DNA from 2 places in the Salinicoccus sesuvii genome. Region 2 is predicted to be linked to the other one. Evidence: predicted binding sites of a transcription regulator. Region 2 holds the regulator's gene; the other holds the start of a gene.
What was found. The regulator LexA, encoded in region 2, represses DNA repair genes until DNA is damaged. The targets are predictions, from matches to a motif close to CGAACATATGTTCG.
Positions count from the first base shown of each region.

Region 1: a site for LexA is predicted at 2,798-2,811, ahead of parE (DNA topoisomerase IV subunit B). Genes of this name have one in related genera too.

Region 1 covers NZ_JBHRWV010000002.1:277,521-285,855, forward strand. The annotation lists gene acnA (aconitate hydratase AcnA) at 1-1,699, shown strand, start outside; gene ACFOJ8_RS04095 (HesB/YadR/YfhF family protein) at 1,747-2,025, opposite strand; gene plsY (glycerol-3-phosphate 1-O-acyltransferase PlsY) at 2,043-2,627, opposite strand; gene parE (DNA topoisomerase IV subunit B) at 2,828-4,810, shown strand; gene parC (DNA topoisomerase IV subunit A) at 4,803-7,229, shown strand; gene ACFOJ8_RS04115 (alanine/glycine:cation symporter family protein) at 7,291-8,335, shown strand, end outside.
Region 2 covers NZ_JBHRWV010000007.1:335,005-343,339, forward strand. The annotation lists gene tkt (transketolase) at 1-1,045, opposite strand, end outside; gene ACFOJ8_RS07480 (DUF896 domain-containing protein) at 1,063-1,293, opposite strand; gene ACFOJ8_RS07485 (hypothetical protein) at 1,367-1,615, opposite strand; gene lexA (transcriptional repressor LexA) at 1,755-2,369, shown strand; gene ACFOJ8_RS07495 (hypothetical protein) at 2,462-2,599, opposite strand; gene ACFOJ8_RS07500 (CAP domain-containing protein) at 2,692-3,681, opposite strand; gene panD (aspartate 1-decarboxylase) at 3,730-4,131, opposite strand; gene panC (pantoate--beta-alanine ligase) at 4,106-4,969, opposite strand; gene panB (3-methyl-2-oxobutanoate hydroxymethyltransferase) at 4,969-5,775, opposite strand; gene ACFOJ8_RS07520 (2-dehydropantoate 2-reductase N-terminal domain-containing protein) at 5,867-6,736, shown strand; gene ACFOJ8_RS07525 (sulfatase family protein) at 6,871-8,250, opposite strand; gene ACFOJ8_RS07530 (PTS transporter subunit EIIC) at 8,285-8,335, opposite strand, start outside.

The DNA of each region.
Region 1 (8,335 bases), on a different contig from region 2:
GCATTGTGATGTTGTGAAGACATACCTCAAAGAAAACGACATGTATTTCGACCCAGAAAATGAACCGGTATACAGTGAAGTTGTTGATCTTGATCTCTCTACTGTAGAACCATCCTTGGCTGGACCAAAGCGTCCGCAGGATTTGATCACGCTCTCAGATATGAAAGAAGAATATAGAAAGTCCGTTACAGCTGAAAGTGGTAATCATGGACATGGGCTTGACGCATCCGAATTTGATAAGACGACGACAGTCAATTTCAATGACGGAAAAGAAGTCGAGATGAAAACAGGTGACCTTGTCATTGCAGCCATTACATCATGTACCAACACGTCCAATCCATACGTTATGCTTGGAGCGGGTCTTGTCGCTAAGAAAGCAGTAGAAAAAGGACTTGAAGTACCGGCTTATGTAAAGACTTCACTCGCACCAGGTTCGAAAGTCGTTACCGGTTACCTAGATGAATCTGGACTGCAAGAATATCTTGATCAGCTCGGCTTCAACCTTGTCGGTTACGGCTGTACAACATGTATCGGAAACTCCGGTCCACTACTACCTGAAATCACGGAGGCAATTACGGAGAGCGACCTACTTGTAAGTTCTGTTCTTTCTGGTAACCGTAACTTTGAAGGTAGAATCCACCCGCTTGTCAAAGCAAACTATCTAGCATCTCCACCGCTTGTTGTAGCATATGCGTTGGCAGGTACAGTGGATATCGATCTGCGCAATGAGCCACTTGGTAAAGACAAAGAAGGCAATGATGTCTTCATGAAAGATATTTGGCCAACTACCCAGGAAGTCAAAGATGCTGTTATGGGTAACGTCAATCCGGAACTCTTTAGAAAAGAGTACGAGCAAGTATTCGATGCCAATGAAATCTGGAATAATATCGAAACAACAGATGCACCACTTTACGACTTTGATCCGGATTCCACGTATATCCAGAACCCATCATTCTTCCAGAACCTGTCTGCTGAAGCAGGTACAGTCGAATCATTAAATGGACTGCGTGTGCTCGGTAAGTTTGGCGACTCAGTTACAACTGACCACATCTCTCCAGCCGGTGCAATTGGTAAAGATACGCCCGCTGGTAAGTGGCTAATTGAACAAGGTGTATCACCGAGAGATTTTAACTCCTACGGTTCACGACGTGGTAACCACGAAGTCATGCTGCGCGGCACATTCGCTAACATCCGCATTCGTAACAAGATTGCAGATGGCAAAGAAGGCGGATTTACAACATACTGGCCGACTGGTGAAGTTATGAGTATCTATGATGCTGCTATGAAATACCAGCAGGATGGTACAGGTCTCGTTGTTCTTGCAGGTGACGACTACGGCATGGGATCAAGCCGTGACTGGGCTGCCAAGGGTACAAACCTTCTTGGTGTCAAAGCAGTTATTGCAGCAAGCTATGAGCGTATCCACCGCTCGAACCTTGTCATGATGGGTGTATTACCATTGCAGTTCGTTGATGGTGAAGACGCAGATGCTCTAGGGTTCGATGGCAGTGAAACATTTGATATCAAAGTTGATGAAAATGTTATGCCAGGTCACATTCTGGATGCTGTTGCGACGAATGATGCTGGAGAAAAGACAGAATTCAAAGTCAAAGCACGCTTTGATTCGGAAGTTGAAGTAGACTACTACCGTAATGGTGGTATCCTGCAACTCGTTCTCAGAAAGAAGCTTAAATCATAGAAATTTAAAAACAGCCCATCTCCATTTTAATGGAGGTGGGCTGTTTGCTATTTGCTATCGAATATAATCTCGTCTTTTTCCGAATCTATCACTAGCTCGGTGTCTTCAAAATACCAAAGATCGGATTCTTTGATGAAAACCTGAAGTCCCTCAAAGTCGTAGACTTTACTGTCGGAGGGGATGCGTTCTACGGTCATTGCTGGGGAAAATCCTTGTTTTAGTTGCGTTTCTCCACCATATCTTACATAGATATTCACGCCTTGGTCTTCATTTGGTTCCAGTTCTTTTTTCATCCAATCGAGTGCACGATCTGTAATTTCCAGCATTTTGATCATCCCTTCTGCTACATGAAAGTAATCTTGCTTTCTGTACCGTCCATTATACGTCTAATGTTAGATATATGTCTAACAACTATTACTACAGCGATTATGAATGAAAAGGCAATGAGCAGGGGATCTCTGAAGACCAGCGATAATATGAAAAAAAGAACCGCACTGACTATGCTGGAAAGAGAGACATACTTACTGAACTTTAATGTGACTAGAAACGCTGAAAGTAGCAAGATGAAGAGAATCGGATTATAGGCGAGTACTGCACCACCACTTGTTGCAACGGCTTTTCCACCTTTGAACTTTAGGAAGATCGAATATACATGACCAAGAGCGGCGACTAGTCCAGGAATGAAAATATGCATGTTCGGATCCAATAACATTGCAGCAACTACTGGAATTGCACCTTTGAGCATGTCACAAATCAGAACGACAATACCCGCCTTCTTCCCAAGAATCCTGAAAGTATTGGTAGTTCCGATGTTGCCGCTGCCATGCTGCCGTATATCAATTTTATAAAACCATTTACCAATAAGCAGACTAAAAGGCACGGATCCTAAAAGATAGCTCAACACCAGGAGTATTATGATCATTTCCATTTTAAAACTCCTTTATTATCAGGTACTAACAGTTTACCATAAACGTCGAATAAGGTATAACAATAATTAGTTTACATAATAAAGTTATAGTAAACTAATTATTGTGCAGAGCGATTAATGGTTGCAATAAGCGAGGTTTTGTATAAAAATAGAACATGAGATAAAAATAACGAACATATGTTTGTGGGAGGATGTCAGATTTGGCAGGACAGAATACTTATAATGATGATTCAATTCAAATACTGGAAGGTCTGGATGCCGTAAGGAAGAGACCAGGGATGTACATCGGTTCAACCGATCATAGGGGGCTCCATCATCTGGTATACGAAATTACCGACAACTCGGTGGATGAAGTCATCAATGGCTATGGGGATGAGATTAGTATCACAATCAATGCGGACGAAAGCGTCACAGTCCGAGACAATGGACGGGGCATGCCAGTTGGTATGCATACTTCTGGAAAACCGACACCCGAAGTGATATTTACTGTGCTGCATGCAGGGGGTAAATTCGGTGCTGGTGGATATAAAACTTCCGGTGGACTGCACGGTGTAGGTGCATCCGTAGTCAACGCTCTGAGTGAATGGGTGAAGATCCGGATTTTCCGGGACGGAAAAATACATGAAATGTCTTTCAAAGAAGGCGGTAAACTTGATCGTCCACTTGAAGTGACGGGTAAGACAAAGGAAACAGGCACCGAAGTGACCTTCCGACCGGACGGCGAAATTTTCAAATCCGGTACAGTCTTCAACTTCGAGACTATTATGGAGCGTATGCGAGAATCGGCTTTTCTCCAGAAAGGGTTAAAAATATCCATTATTGATAAACGTCCGGAAGAACCACTTGAAGAAAATTTCAAGTATGACGATGGACTAAAAGCTTTTATCAATTTCCTCAATGAAGGTAAGGATGCGATCGGCGATGTTGTCATGTTCTCCGGTGAATATAATGATATTCAGGCGGAAGTAAGCTTCCAGTATAACGATCAGTATACTGAGACACTGATTTCCTTTGTCAATAATGTGCGTACGAGGGACGGTGGTACCCATGAAGTCGGCTTCAAGACTGGTTTCACTCGAGTTTTCAACGAGTATGCACGTAAGATCAACGAATTGAAAGAAAAGGACAAGAATCTTGAAGGTAATGATATTCGTGAAGGTCTGACGGCAGTCATTTCAGTAAAGATCCCTGAGAATCTGCTGCAGTTCGAGGGGCAGACAAAGAGTAAACTGGGTACCAGTGAAGCGCGTAATGTTATGGAGTCGCTGATGAGCGAGCATCTTCCGTATTTTCTTGAAGAAAACGGTCCGCTCAGTACTCAACTCGTCAAAAAAGCACTCAAAGCAAGGAACGTCAGAGAGACAGCAAGGAAAGCGCGTGAAGAAGCGAGAAACGGCAAAAAACGTCGTAAAGATACACTGCTATCCGGCAAACTGACACCTGCTCAGAGCCGCAATTCCAAAAAGAATGAATTGTACCTGGTCGAGGGCGACTCAGCAGGGGGGTCGGCGAAGCAAGGGCGTGACAGAAGATTTCAGGCGATTTTGCCACTGCGCGGTAAGGTAATCAACACGGAGAAGGCAAGGTTTGAGGATATTTTCAAAAATGAAGAAATCAATACCATCATTCATACCATCGGTGCCGGGGTCGGTAATGAATTCAATGTAGAAGATTCAAACTACGATAAGATTGTCATTATGACTGATGCTGATACGGATGGTGCACATATTCAAGTGCTACTCCTGACATTCTTTTTCAATTATATGCGTCCACTGTTTGATGCTGGCAAGATCTATATTGCAATGCCACCACTTTTCCAGTTGAAGTCACGCGGCAAAAAGAAGGCCGATGTGAGATATGTGTGGACAGAAGACGAATTGATACAGGCACAAAATGAAATGGGTAAAAATATCGATCTGCAGCGTTACAAGGGATTGGGTGAGATGATGCCGGACCAGTTGTGGGAAACGACGATGGATCCTGAAACACGGACACTGATTCGGGTGCAGGTGGAAGACGAGGCACTGTCACTAAAACGTGTGACAACACTGATGGGCGATAATGTGCAGATGCGCAGAAAATGGATCGAATCCAACGTCAGCTTCACACTCGAGGAAGCCGATAGCATACTCGGTAAGGACGATGTCACAAAATCAGGAGAAAGTGGTGAAATGAATGACTGAACAAGTACAGCTGATGCAGCTTGAAGACGTCATCGGCGACCGTTTCGGCCGCTATAGTAAATATGTCATCCAAGATCGGGCTATTCCCGACGTCAGAGATGGTTTGAAGCCAGTGCAACGACGTATACTATACGCGATGTACAAAGAAGGCAACACATACGAGAAGAGCTTCAGAAAAAGTGCCAAAACAGTCGGGAATGTTATCGGTAACTACCACCCGCACGGGGATTCCAGTGTATATGAAGCAATGGTGCGTCTATCCCAAGAGTGGAAGATGCGTGAAGGACTCATTGATATTCACGGCAACAAAGGTAGTGTCGATGGGGATCCACCTGCTGCAATGCGTTACACAGAAGCGAGATTGTCTGAAATCTCAAATGAGATGCTCAGAGATATCAATAAAGGTACAGTTCAGTTCATTAACAACTTCGATGATACTGAAATGGAGCCGACAGTACTGCCGTCGAAATTCCCGAACTTGCTGGTCAATGGCTCGACGGGTATTTCTGCAGGTTACGCTACAGATATTCCGCCGCACAATCTCGGTGAGGTCATCGATGCCACACTGAAGGTGATTGATAAACCGAGTACGACTGTCGAAGAGCTGATGTCAGTTGTAAAAGGTCCTGACTTTCCGACTGGCGGTATTATCCAGGGTGTCGATCAAATCAAAAAAGCCTATGAGACCGGTCGCGGTAAGATCATCGTGCGCAGTAGGGTGCGAACTGAAGATACGCGGGGTGGCAAAACTCTGATCGTTATTGAAGAGTTGCCGTTTGAAGTGAATAAGGCGAACCTTGTCAAAAAGATGGATGAAATCCGCGCCGATCGTAACGTCGATGGCATACTGGAAGTCCGAGATGAGACCGATCGCGAAGGACTTCGCATCGTCGTCGAAGTGAAGAAGGAAGTAAATGTCGATGGTATCATCAACTACTTCTATAAGAAGACCGACCTGCAGGTTTCATACAATTTCAATATGGTAGCCATCAGTGATCGTGCACCCAAGCAGCTGGGACTAAAAGAGATACTGGCAAGCTATATTGACCACCAGAAAACCGTCATCCTCAACCGTTCCAATCATGAGCTATCGGAAGCGGAGCGCCGGATGCACATCATCGAAGGGCTGATGAAGGCTCTATCCATTCTGGATGAAGTCATTCGTGTCATCAGAGAGTCTGATAATAAGCGCAACGCCAAGGAGAACTTAGTTGAATCATTCAGTTTTACAGAAGCCCAAGCTGAAGCCATCGTCATGCTCCAGCTGTATCGTCTGACGAACACGGATATTGTTGAACTTGAAACTGAGCATAACGAGCTTGATTACACTATTAATCAGTTGCGTGAGATCCTATCCAACGAGAAACAGCTGCTTAAAGTAATTAAGAAGGAACTCAGGGATATACGGAAAAAGTATGCCACATCACGCAAAAGCAGTGTAGAGGAAGAAATACAGAATATCGAACTTGAAAAAGAAGTGTTAATTGCAAAAGAAGAAGTAGTCGTTTCATTAACTCGAGAAGGCTATGTGAAACGGACGAGCCAGAGAAGCTATAATGCCAGTACACCCGAAGAAATCGGGATGAAAGAGGACGATCAGGTACTGCTCGCCAGCCGAGCACATACACTTGAGCATATGCTTGTCTTTACAAACCAGGGTAACTACATGATTATTCCCGTTCATGAATTGCCGGATATACGCTGGAAGGATAATGGCCAGCATCTTTCAAACCGCTTCAGACTGGGAGCGAAGGAAATACCTGTAGCGGCTTTTGTCATTGAAGGCTATAGTGAGGAGATTTCCGTCGTGACGACAACTAGGCAGGGCCAGATTAAGAAGACTGAACTGAAAGCCTATGAAGCAAGCCGGATCAAGCGGCCGATATCAGGCATCAATCTCAAGAAAGATGATGTTGTAATCGGCGTCGAACTTGCTCATGCAGCAGCCGATGTACTGCTGGTTACAGAAAAAGGGCTCTCCCTTAGATATCCGTTATCTGAGGTCAATGGCACTGGTCTGAAGGCGCAAGGTGTCAGAGCGATACAGCTTAAATCGGATGATGCATTGGTGTTCTCCGGCCTCGTTACAAACGAGAAGTTTCTTGTCACTGTTACTCAGCGTGGAGCAGTGAAACGTACAGCCATCGATACATTTGAAGCTGGTGCACGGGCACAGGTCGGTCAAATGCTGCTTAAGGATATAAAATCGAAACCCCACCGTATAATCGGTGCGCGTCTCATCGAAAGCACCATAGGAATGACATTGTATTCGGCAAGTTCGAGTTTTGATCTTGATGCCAAATCCATTCGCGTCAGTGGCAAGTATGCCAATGGCTCCTTCGTAGTCGATGAGAATGCATTCGGTGAAGTGGAAGGTGTCGTTTTTGAAAATGTAGCACTTTATGGTGAGCAAAATTAATTTCTTCCATTCGTAGCATTTCCTTCAATGCTATAATGGTATTTATCTCAGGAGGTGCAATATGGATTTTGAAGGAATCATACCCGATTGGTTTAAAACATTTGTTGATGTCGGCAACACGCTTCTTTGGGGAGACTTTCTCATTGGACTTTTGATTGTTGCAGGTCTTTATTTTTCGATCAGTTCCAAATTCGTCCAGTTCAGATGGTTTAAGGAGATGTTCAATGTTCTGACGGAAAAAGGAGAAATTCTGCCAAATGGCAAGAAAGGTATCTCTCCGTTCCAGGCATTCGCCATCAGCGCAGCTTCTCGTGTCGGGACAGGTAACATTGCAGGGGTAGCCACTGCAATTGTTCTCGGTGGTCCCGGTGCGATCTTCTGGATGTGGGTGGTGGCATTCTTCGGTGCAGCGACTGCATTCTTTGAATCGACCCTCGCACAAGTCTATAAAGTGAAAGATTCGGAAGGCGGTTTTCGTGGGGGCCCGGCCTACTACATGGAAAAAGGTCTGAATCAGAAATGGCTCGGTGTACTATTTGCCATTTTGATCACCATCACTTTTGGTTTTGTATTCAATGGACTACAGGCAAATACAATTGCCCATGCCTATGAACAGGCGTTCAATGTGGATCGTTGGATCATCGGCATTATTGTCGCAGCCCTTGCGGGACTGGTGATATTCGGTGGAGCAAAATGGATTGCCAATGTTACTGGCTATATTGTCCCAGTAATGGCCGTCATCTATCTTGGTGTTGTTTTCGTTATCTTGGTCATCAATTATGATCAGATCATACCGATGCTTAGCAGGATCTTCACGAATGCCTTTGGTATTAGAGAAGTATTTGGTGGTGCAGTAGGTGCTGCGATACTAAACGGTTTCCAAAGAGGGCTCTTCTCCAATGAAGCCGGTATGGGGTCTGCGCCGAATGCTGCAGCTTCCTCAGCAGTCAGTCACCCGGTTAAGCAGGGACTGATTCAATCACTTGGTGTCTTCTTCGATACAATGGTCGTATGTACCGCAACAGCGATCCTGATTCTCATGTATACGGATCTAAGCTTTGGTGCAGATGCCGTGCAAGGAATTGAAGTAACGCAAGCAGCAATGA
Region 2 (8,335 bases):
CATAGAAAGGCATGTCCTTATCATAATCTTCCTGCAGACGGTGATTGATCGCATCATCTAGTTCTTTATAGAGCTCACCATGCTCCTCCTGGTATGCTTCCATCATCTTATTCCAAGCTTCTTCCTTCTCATTGCTTCTCTGTTTCATCGTTTCGCTGAAACGATCGTAGACGGAAGCATCAACCTTGAAAGTTTCTTCAGGATCAAAACCATAGTATTCGAACGCTGCTTTGCGTTCATCTGCACCAAGTGGCGCGCCGTGGGAAGCACTTTTACCTTGTTTGTTAGGCGCACCATACCCGATGATTGTTTTCACTTCGATCATCGTCGGCTGATTGGCTGATTTTGCTTCTGTGATGGCTTGATCGATTTGTTCCACATCGTTACCATCATCTACTTTAATATAATTCCAGTTATATCCTTCAAAACGCTTTTTAATATCTTCAGAGAAACTCTTATCAAGATCCCCATCAAGAGAAATGTCATTGGAGTCGTAAAGCACAATCAATTTGTCGAGAGCGAGGTGCCCAGCTAATGAAGCCGCTTCATGAGAGATACCTTCCATCAGATCACCGTCACTTGCTACAACATAAGTGTAGTGGTCTACAACATCATAGTTTTCACGATTGAATCTGGCAGCCAGGTGTTTCTCGGCCATTGCCATACCCACGCTCATTGCGAATCCCTGTCCAAGTGGTCCGGTCGTGATTTCTACACCTTCTGTGTGTTTAAACTCAGGGTGTCCTGGTGTTTTAGACTCATACTGCCTGAAATTCTTGATTTCATCCATTTCAAGCGCACCGCTCAGATGCAGCAGACTGTATATGAGCATTGAGCCATGTCCAGCACTAAGTACGAAACGGTCCCTGTTGAACCATGCCATTGAGTTAGGATTGAAATTCAGGTGACGACTCCATAGGGTATAGGCCATCGGTGCTGCACCCATCGGTAGACCCGGGTGTCCGGAATTCGCCTTTTCGATCGCATCGATTGAAAGTGTTCTGATTGTATTGACTGCTAGCTGATCCGTTTTATCGAATGTCATTTCATATGCTCCTTTAGTCACTGTTTTTTATCTTCTTGAATTCGCTTGAGTTTTTCAGGTGTTACATCGTTTCCTTCAGGATCGATCACTTTCGTGTTCTCGACCTGCGCCCTGAAAGATGACCTGAAGTTTTTCAAATATTCTCCCCTTAGGCCCTTCAATTCTTCCAGTTCGTTCTTTTCAATGCTACCTGTTTTCTTTTTGGCAGCTAAAGTGTTGATACGCTGTAATTTTTCTTTTTCCAACATGCTGAAACCTCCTGTCCACTCCCTTATAATTTACCATAAAAAAAAGTATGAGACCATTCTCATACTTGGCGGTTTATTCTATTAGTCCGATCAATTCCATCATCTGGTCGATTGGGGTCCGTTCCTTATAGTGTTCTTCCAGAACATCCGTTTCCTCTTCAGCCACCATAGGCGATTCTTCAGTGATTACTTCAAACTCATCTATATACACTACATTGGAATGTGTGTTCTCTATTTTATGGGAGTCGAACATGAATATAAGACCGGCAACTAGCGCAAATGCAAAAATCGCACTCAATAGCTTTAATTCCTTCATTGTCATAAAATTCCCTCCAGAACATATGTTTGTATAAACATAATAACAGAACGCGTGTTCCGGGTCAATAGAATTACGAACAAACGTTTGTAACCTGGGGATGGATATGTTAAAATCGTATATATAATGAGTCGGAGGTATATATATGAAGGCGCTAACAGATAGACAAAAGCAAATATATCAATTTATAAAAACTACCGTTCAAGAAAAAGGCTATCCGCCAAGTGTGAGAGAGATTGGAAACGCAGTGGGTCTTCAGTCAAGTTCAACAGTTCACGGACATCTCGCGAAACTACAAGAAAAGGGCTACATCAAGAGAGATCCAACTAAGCCAAGAGCAATTGAAATTATTACAGAAGAAAACGACCAGTACAGCGCAGTCATTCAAGTCCCTGTACTCGGCAAAGTCACAGCAGGACTTCCAATCACAGCTGTGGAGAATATTGATGAATACTTTCCTTTACCGGAACACTTCACAGCCAACCACAATAGCGAAATCTTCCTGCTTAATGTATCCGGCGACAGTATGATTGAAGCCGGCATCCATGATGGTGATCGCGTTATTGTGCGCAAACAAAATATCGCCCATAACGGCGATATCATTGTCGCCATGACTGAAGAAGATGAAGCTACAGTCAAACGTTTCTATAAAGAAAATGGATATTATAGGCTTCAACCTGAGAATGCATCCATGGAACCGATCATTGTCGAGAGTGTCACGGTACTCGGTAAAGTCGTTGGACTGTTCCGCTCATTCTAGCAATAAAAATGGACATATTAAAAGGGCGCTTGTGCGCCCTTTTTATTATGTCCTTCCAATGCCATCCTGTAATTGTTTTTTACTGCTGATTTCTATCTACCAAGTATTATTTTGACTTGTTCTAAAATATCTGTGGAATCTTTTGTATTGTTTTCTTGCGTTTTAGTGTTCAATTGCATCCCCTCGTTCTCTCGATCTATCAGGATGGGTAGTAGGAAGGTAATAACCATTTCCATTACACCTGCAGTGTCTACTGATAGATTCCCCTTGGGCGCATTTCGAAACGCATTTAATGGAGTACTTTTACCCCATTGGTGTCACATCACCTATATACATAGTTTTCAGTATAGTAAGGAATATCGTCATCATTATAAGCTGTGCCAACACCAAGATGTGTAAATTCAGGTTTTAGCGTATTGACACGATGGTCTAAGGAGTTCATTAGACTATGGTGAGAAAAGATCGTAGACGTGTGCCCCATCGCGATATTCTCCCCGGCCATTCTATAAGATACATCCGCTGCTTCTATACGATCTTTCAGTGTCTCTCCATCAGGGGAGTCATGATTAAAATAATCCCGCTCAGCCATATCTTCACTATGCCCAAGTGCTGCATCCGCAGCCTGCTGGTCTACTTCCAGAGGGTTAAATCCATATTCGTATCTCGTTGCATTAATCAGCAAGTGGTTCATTCTGGAATTATCTTCAGTAGGAGGATGGTTATAAAGTGTTTCGGTTTCACGTATTTCATCTTTTGAAAGCATCAGAACCCCATTCACCTTCTCTGAGTCGTGTAAATCATAGAAAAAGTAAACGTAACGGTCCTTAAGGTCATAGACTTCGTATTCCTCATTTGTGACCCTGAGGCGTTTCCAGCCTTTTTTTATCGACTCCACCGGCTCTCCGTAAATCTCTCTGACACTTTCACGATCCATGCCTTCCATATTGATTGTATCAATCGAAACATCATCGCTGTTCGTATAGGCACCTGTGACCTTACCGTCATTGATAAGCACCATTCGGAACATACCGTAATCGTTCTCAACCACAAATTGCCCTGCATATTCGCTCTCCAGCACTTCCTGATCTTCCACTTCGTATTGGGTGCCGAGATTAATTGCCACTTCTTGTGTTTGTTCACTATTAACTTCTTGTATTTCGCTCATATCATACGTCGGGTAGATGTTTTCCTCAAGCCAGCCACTGAGATAGCTGCGGTTGAACCCATCCTCAAAATCATAGGACTGTACTACCGGCGCAAGAAACGTAGAAGCGATATATATGAAAATAATAAAGAAAAGTTTGCCGAGCATGAATGCACCTCCATTAGAAAAGTTCAAAAAAAGCAATTAAACAGATGTCTAATTACTTCCATGATGTGTATATTCGGTTTGTCTTTTTTCAAAGTACTGGGGATCTACAATATTGTTCTGCGCGTCCACAATTACTACATTTGGTTCAAAGCCGGCAAGCTCTGCTTCCTCGACCTGCACATAGCTGATAATGATAATGACATCTCCAACCTGCACTTTTCTAGCGGCGGCACCATTCAAACATATTTCGTTCGAACCTCTCTCACCTTCGATGACGTAGGTTTCAAGCCGTTCCCCGTTGTTGTTATTGACGATTTGAACCTTCTCATTTGGCAGAATGTTCGCTGCTTCAAGAAGTACCGGATCAATCGTAATGCTGCCAACGTAATTCAAGTTGGCTTCAGTCACGACTGCACGGTGTATTTTACCGTTCATCATTGTTCTGATCATTTTTCATCACCATCACATTATCTATTAACCGTGTTCTTTCAAACTTAACAGCAATGAATATTATAGCATCTCCCGCTATGATTTGAACAGGATTAAGATCGGGGTGCGTAAAAATCTGCAAGTCGTCAATCGTCCCTGAAGTATGATCCATGATATGCGCTTCAATGTGGGATTTAACAGCTTTAGCATCAGTTGTACCTTCCTGAATCAGATCTCTCCCCAAAAGCAGTGCCTGATTAATCGCGGCAGCCTCTTTGCGCTCTGCCTCGGATAAGTTGACGTTCCGGCTACTCTTTGCCAGACCATCAGATTCACGCTCAGTCGGTACACCAATGATTTTTATGTCATGATTGAAGTCCTCGGTCATCCGTTTAATAATCATCAGTTGCTGGCGATCCTTCTCTCCAAATACAGCGTAATCAGGACGAATAATATTAAACAGCTTATTAACCACCGTCACCACACCTTCAAAATGGCCGGGCCTTCTGACACCATCAAGAATAGAGGCCATGGTCTCAAGACTTAGAAGAAGTTCCGGCCTTTTCGGATACATCTCCGTTTCTGATGGATGGAAGACGACATCCACGTTATGTCTACGACAGATTTCAAGGTCGCGTTCGATATCTCTAGGATAGTTGTCTAAATCTTCGTCCGGGCCGAACTGCAGCGGATTGACAAATATGCTCACGACTACAATGTCACCCTTATGCCGAGCAGCCTCGACCAGTGCCATATGACCCTCGTGCAAATATCCCATAGTCGGTACCAAGGCGATAGTTTGTCCTTCTGCTGCACCGAGTATACTGCGTACTTCTTTTATCGTACTTGCTGTTTTCATTATTCTTCAAAAACCTTTCTCTTATATGTTGTCGACGCATCCGGGAACGTTCCTGCTTTGACCGCTTCAGCGTAAGATTTTAATCCCTCTACGCCGGTTGTGTTGAAATCTGCAAAAGGTCTGACAAATTTCGGCAGGCGCTCACTGCCGTACTGCAGTACATCGTGATAGACAAGCACCTGACCATCTACATCGACGCCCGCACCGATCCCAATTGTCGGGATCTCAAGAACCGAAGTGACCTTACGCGCAAGGTCCGAAGGAATGGCTTCTAGCACAATCATCGAAGCCCCAGCGGCCTCGACTGCTTTGGCATCTTCTATCAACTGCAATGCAGCGGCTTCATCTGACGCCTGCATCCTGAATCCTGTAACCCCAACCGACTGTGGTGTCAGTCCAAGATGACCGACTACAGGCACACCAGCACCCACCGCACGACGGATAATGTCTATGCATTCAGAACCTTCCAATTTGATGGCATTGGCATCTGTCTTCTGATAGAGAGTGATGGCATTACCCACACCATCGTCTACATTGGCGTGGTACGTCCCAAAAGGCATATCCACGACAATGTACGTGTCAGGGGCGCCCCGGCGGACTGCCTTGGCATGATGAACCATATCATCCATTGTCACTTGAACAGTACTGTTATATCCGAGCACCGTCATGCCAAGTGAGTCACCGACCAACAGCGTGTCCATACCTGCCGCTTCGCTCTGTTTTGCACTTGGGTAGTCATATGCTGTGACCATGGTGATCTTCTCACCTTCTTTTTTCATCTTTTTCCAATCACTTGTCACTTTCATGATGCTGCTCCTTTCCATTCGGAAGTTATATATTATAATTAGTCTATCATATTATCTACACACGCTACATACACCTCAAGGAGGCTTATCTATGAAAATTGCAGTCATCGGCATCGGCGCTGTCGGTAGCGTCATTGCACGAGAACTTAAAAAGCTCAATCATAATACCACACTTTTCGGCAAGTCTATAAAAGAAGGGTTCACCATACTGGAAAATGATCAGAAAACCTACTACCCTTACCAGATTCTAGACCTTCATGAATATGAGGGATCATCATTCGACATCATTTTCGTCGCCACCAAGGCGACTGCCCTTGAAGCTTTGAGTCCACACATTTCTAAGATGTGCCATAAAAACACGGAAATCATCCTTTGCGAGAATGGAATGGGATTCGATCATTTCTTCCATAATCCCATACCTGCAGTCGTCTACATCAGCGGACAAAAGCATGATCACATGATTCATCATTTTCAAGACGCTCGCCTACTTGTGGAAGACAAATCTTATATTTACTTGGCTACACTTATCGAAGATTTAGAGAGAAGTGTCGATGCAGAACTGATAATAGAAAGATCTAATGACTTCCTTCGCCATCGGTATGAAAAACTTTTGATTAATCTCGGAATCAATTCAGTTACCGCATTGGCCAAAAATACCGCAAAAATTTTCGACCTTGATACAATCATACATTTGACCCGATCGCTACTTGAGGAAGGATTGGCCATCATTAACCACGATGAGCAAATCATAGAGCCAGCATTCATCGACACGGCGCTATCCATCTATGCGAGTTATGATCGTGATATGGGAACAAGCATGTTTTATGATGCCACCTCAGGTACTAGAACTGAGTACGAATTTATCCAGAAGTATTTGCATGGGCAAAAGGGAAATCTCGAAACTCCTGTGTTGGATATTGTCGTCACTCTACTCGAGGCCTACCAGTACGAGAGGCAGTAACAGTTTCGATCTACCTATATGATAAAAGCAGTGCTCGCCATTTGTAGCGAGCACTGCTTTTGTTATTGATAAGGTTAAGGAATTTACACATCCATTGCACATTAGTTTCCATGATCTTCTGTCATTACTTTATATCATTTCTTTTCACTGACCTCATAGTCCTCAGGATTCTTCGAACTCGGATTGTACGTTTCCTTCCTATTGATTTTCCACCCCGGTCTAACATCGAAATGACCACTCAGAATCGGATCATCTGTTTTTTTCTGATAAGCATCGAGGCGACGCCTCATATCCTCAAGCACTTCCAGATATTCAGGATCATCCGCAAGATTGTTTCTCTCACCTGTATCGTAGAGCAAATCATAAAGCCCTTCCTTTGGTTTCACAACCTGATCCAGTCCATTTTCATGAAAGAAGACCTTGCTTGTGGAATTATCGATGTTTGTTCGGTTAACTTTCAAGTAGTCTTCGTCAAAAAATCTAATATATTTATATCGCTTCGTTCGTATACTCCTCGCCGGCTCATAGGAAGTATGGTAGTTGATTTCTGAAAACACTTCTTTTCGTATTTCGAGATCCTTTGTCTCGAACATATCAGCAAAAGAGACGCCCTGAAGGTAGGAAGGCTCATCTGCACCGATTAGTTCGCAGAGTGTTGGGAATATATCGACCTGGGAAACCATACCCTCCACCACCTCACCATTCATCTCACTGCCCGGTACGCGCATGATGAGTGAAACACCGATACCGGAATCGAACAATGTACATTTGCCAAATGGGAAGGCAAGTCCATGATCGGTTGTAAAGATGATGATGGAGTTTTCATAGAGGCCTTCGGCTTTCAAAGTATCTATGACGACTTCAAAAGAACGGTCGAACCATGAGGCAGAGCGCAAATACCCGGTATAGTCCTCTCTGATTGTTTGGGTTTCTGGGAGAGGCGCTGGCGGCATTACGTATTTCGAATCAAACTGCTGACCCTCGAATCCTTCCTCCGGGAACTTCCTGTGTGTTGCGAAAAGTCCATAGGACAAAAAGAACGGCTTATCGTCATCCACACTCTTCAACCAATCGCTGACACTATGTGCGTTTTCATAATCCCACTCTACCAGTTCCTGCTCTGTCATGTCCGTGTTATCAACTGAGATATTTTGATCATAACCGATAATTTGTGCCGCTTCCGCATGATCAGTATATTTACCTGCTTCGTGCTGGATTCCGCATAGCACGGTATAATAATCCTCTGATTTCAAGAAATTCACAAGGTGCTGATTGTAGTCATGCAGTTGGAATCCCCGCTGTGATAGCCCGTACATGCCATTGCTGTGCGGATACATGCCTGTCAACAACCCTGCACGGCTTGGTGAGCATGTCGGTCCGACGCAGTAAGCCTGCCTGAAGAGTGTCGACTCTTCAGCAAACGACTGCAGTGACGGGGTTGGTACGTCATAGCCATAAGGACTCAACACCTTCCCGCTATCGTGCGTATGGATATAGATGATATTTTTCTTCAATTTGGATCTCCTTTCAGCGATGCTTTGAAGCACCTTACTTTATCTGTTGGTTTGAGTTATCGAGGTATTCGTCGATATCGCTTCT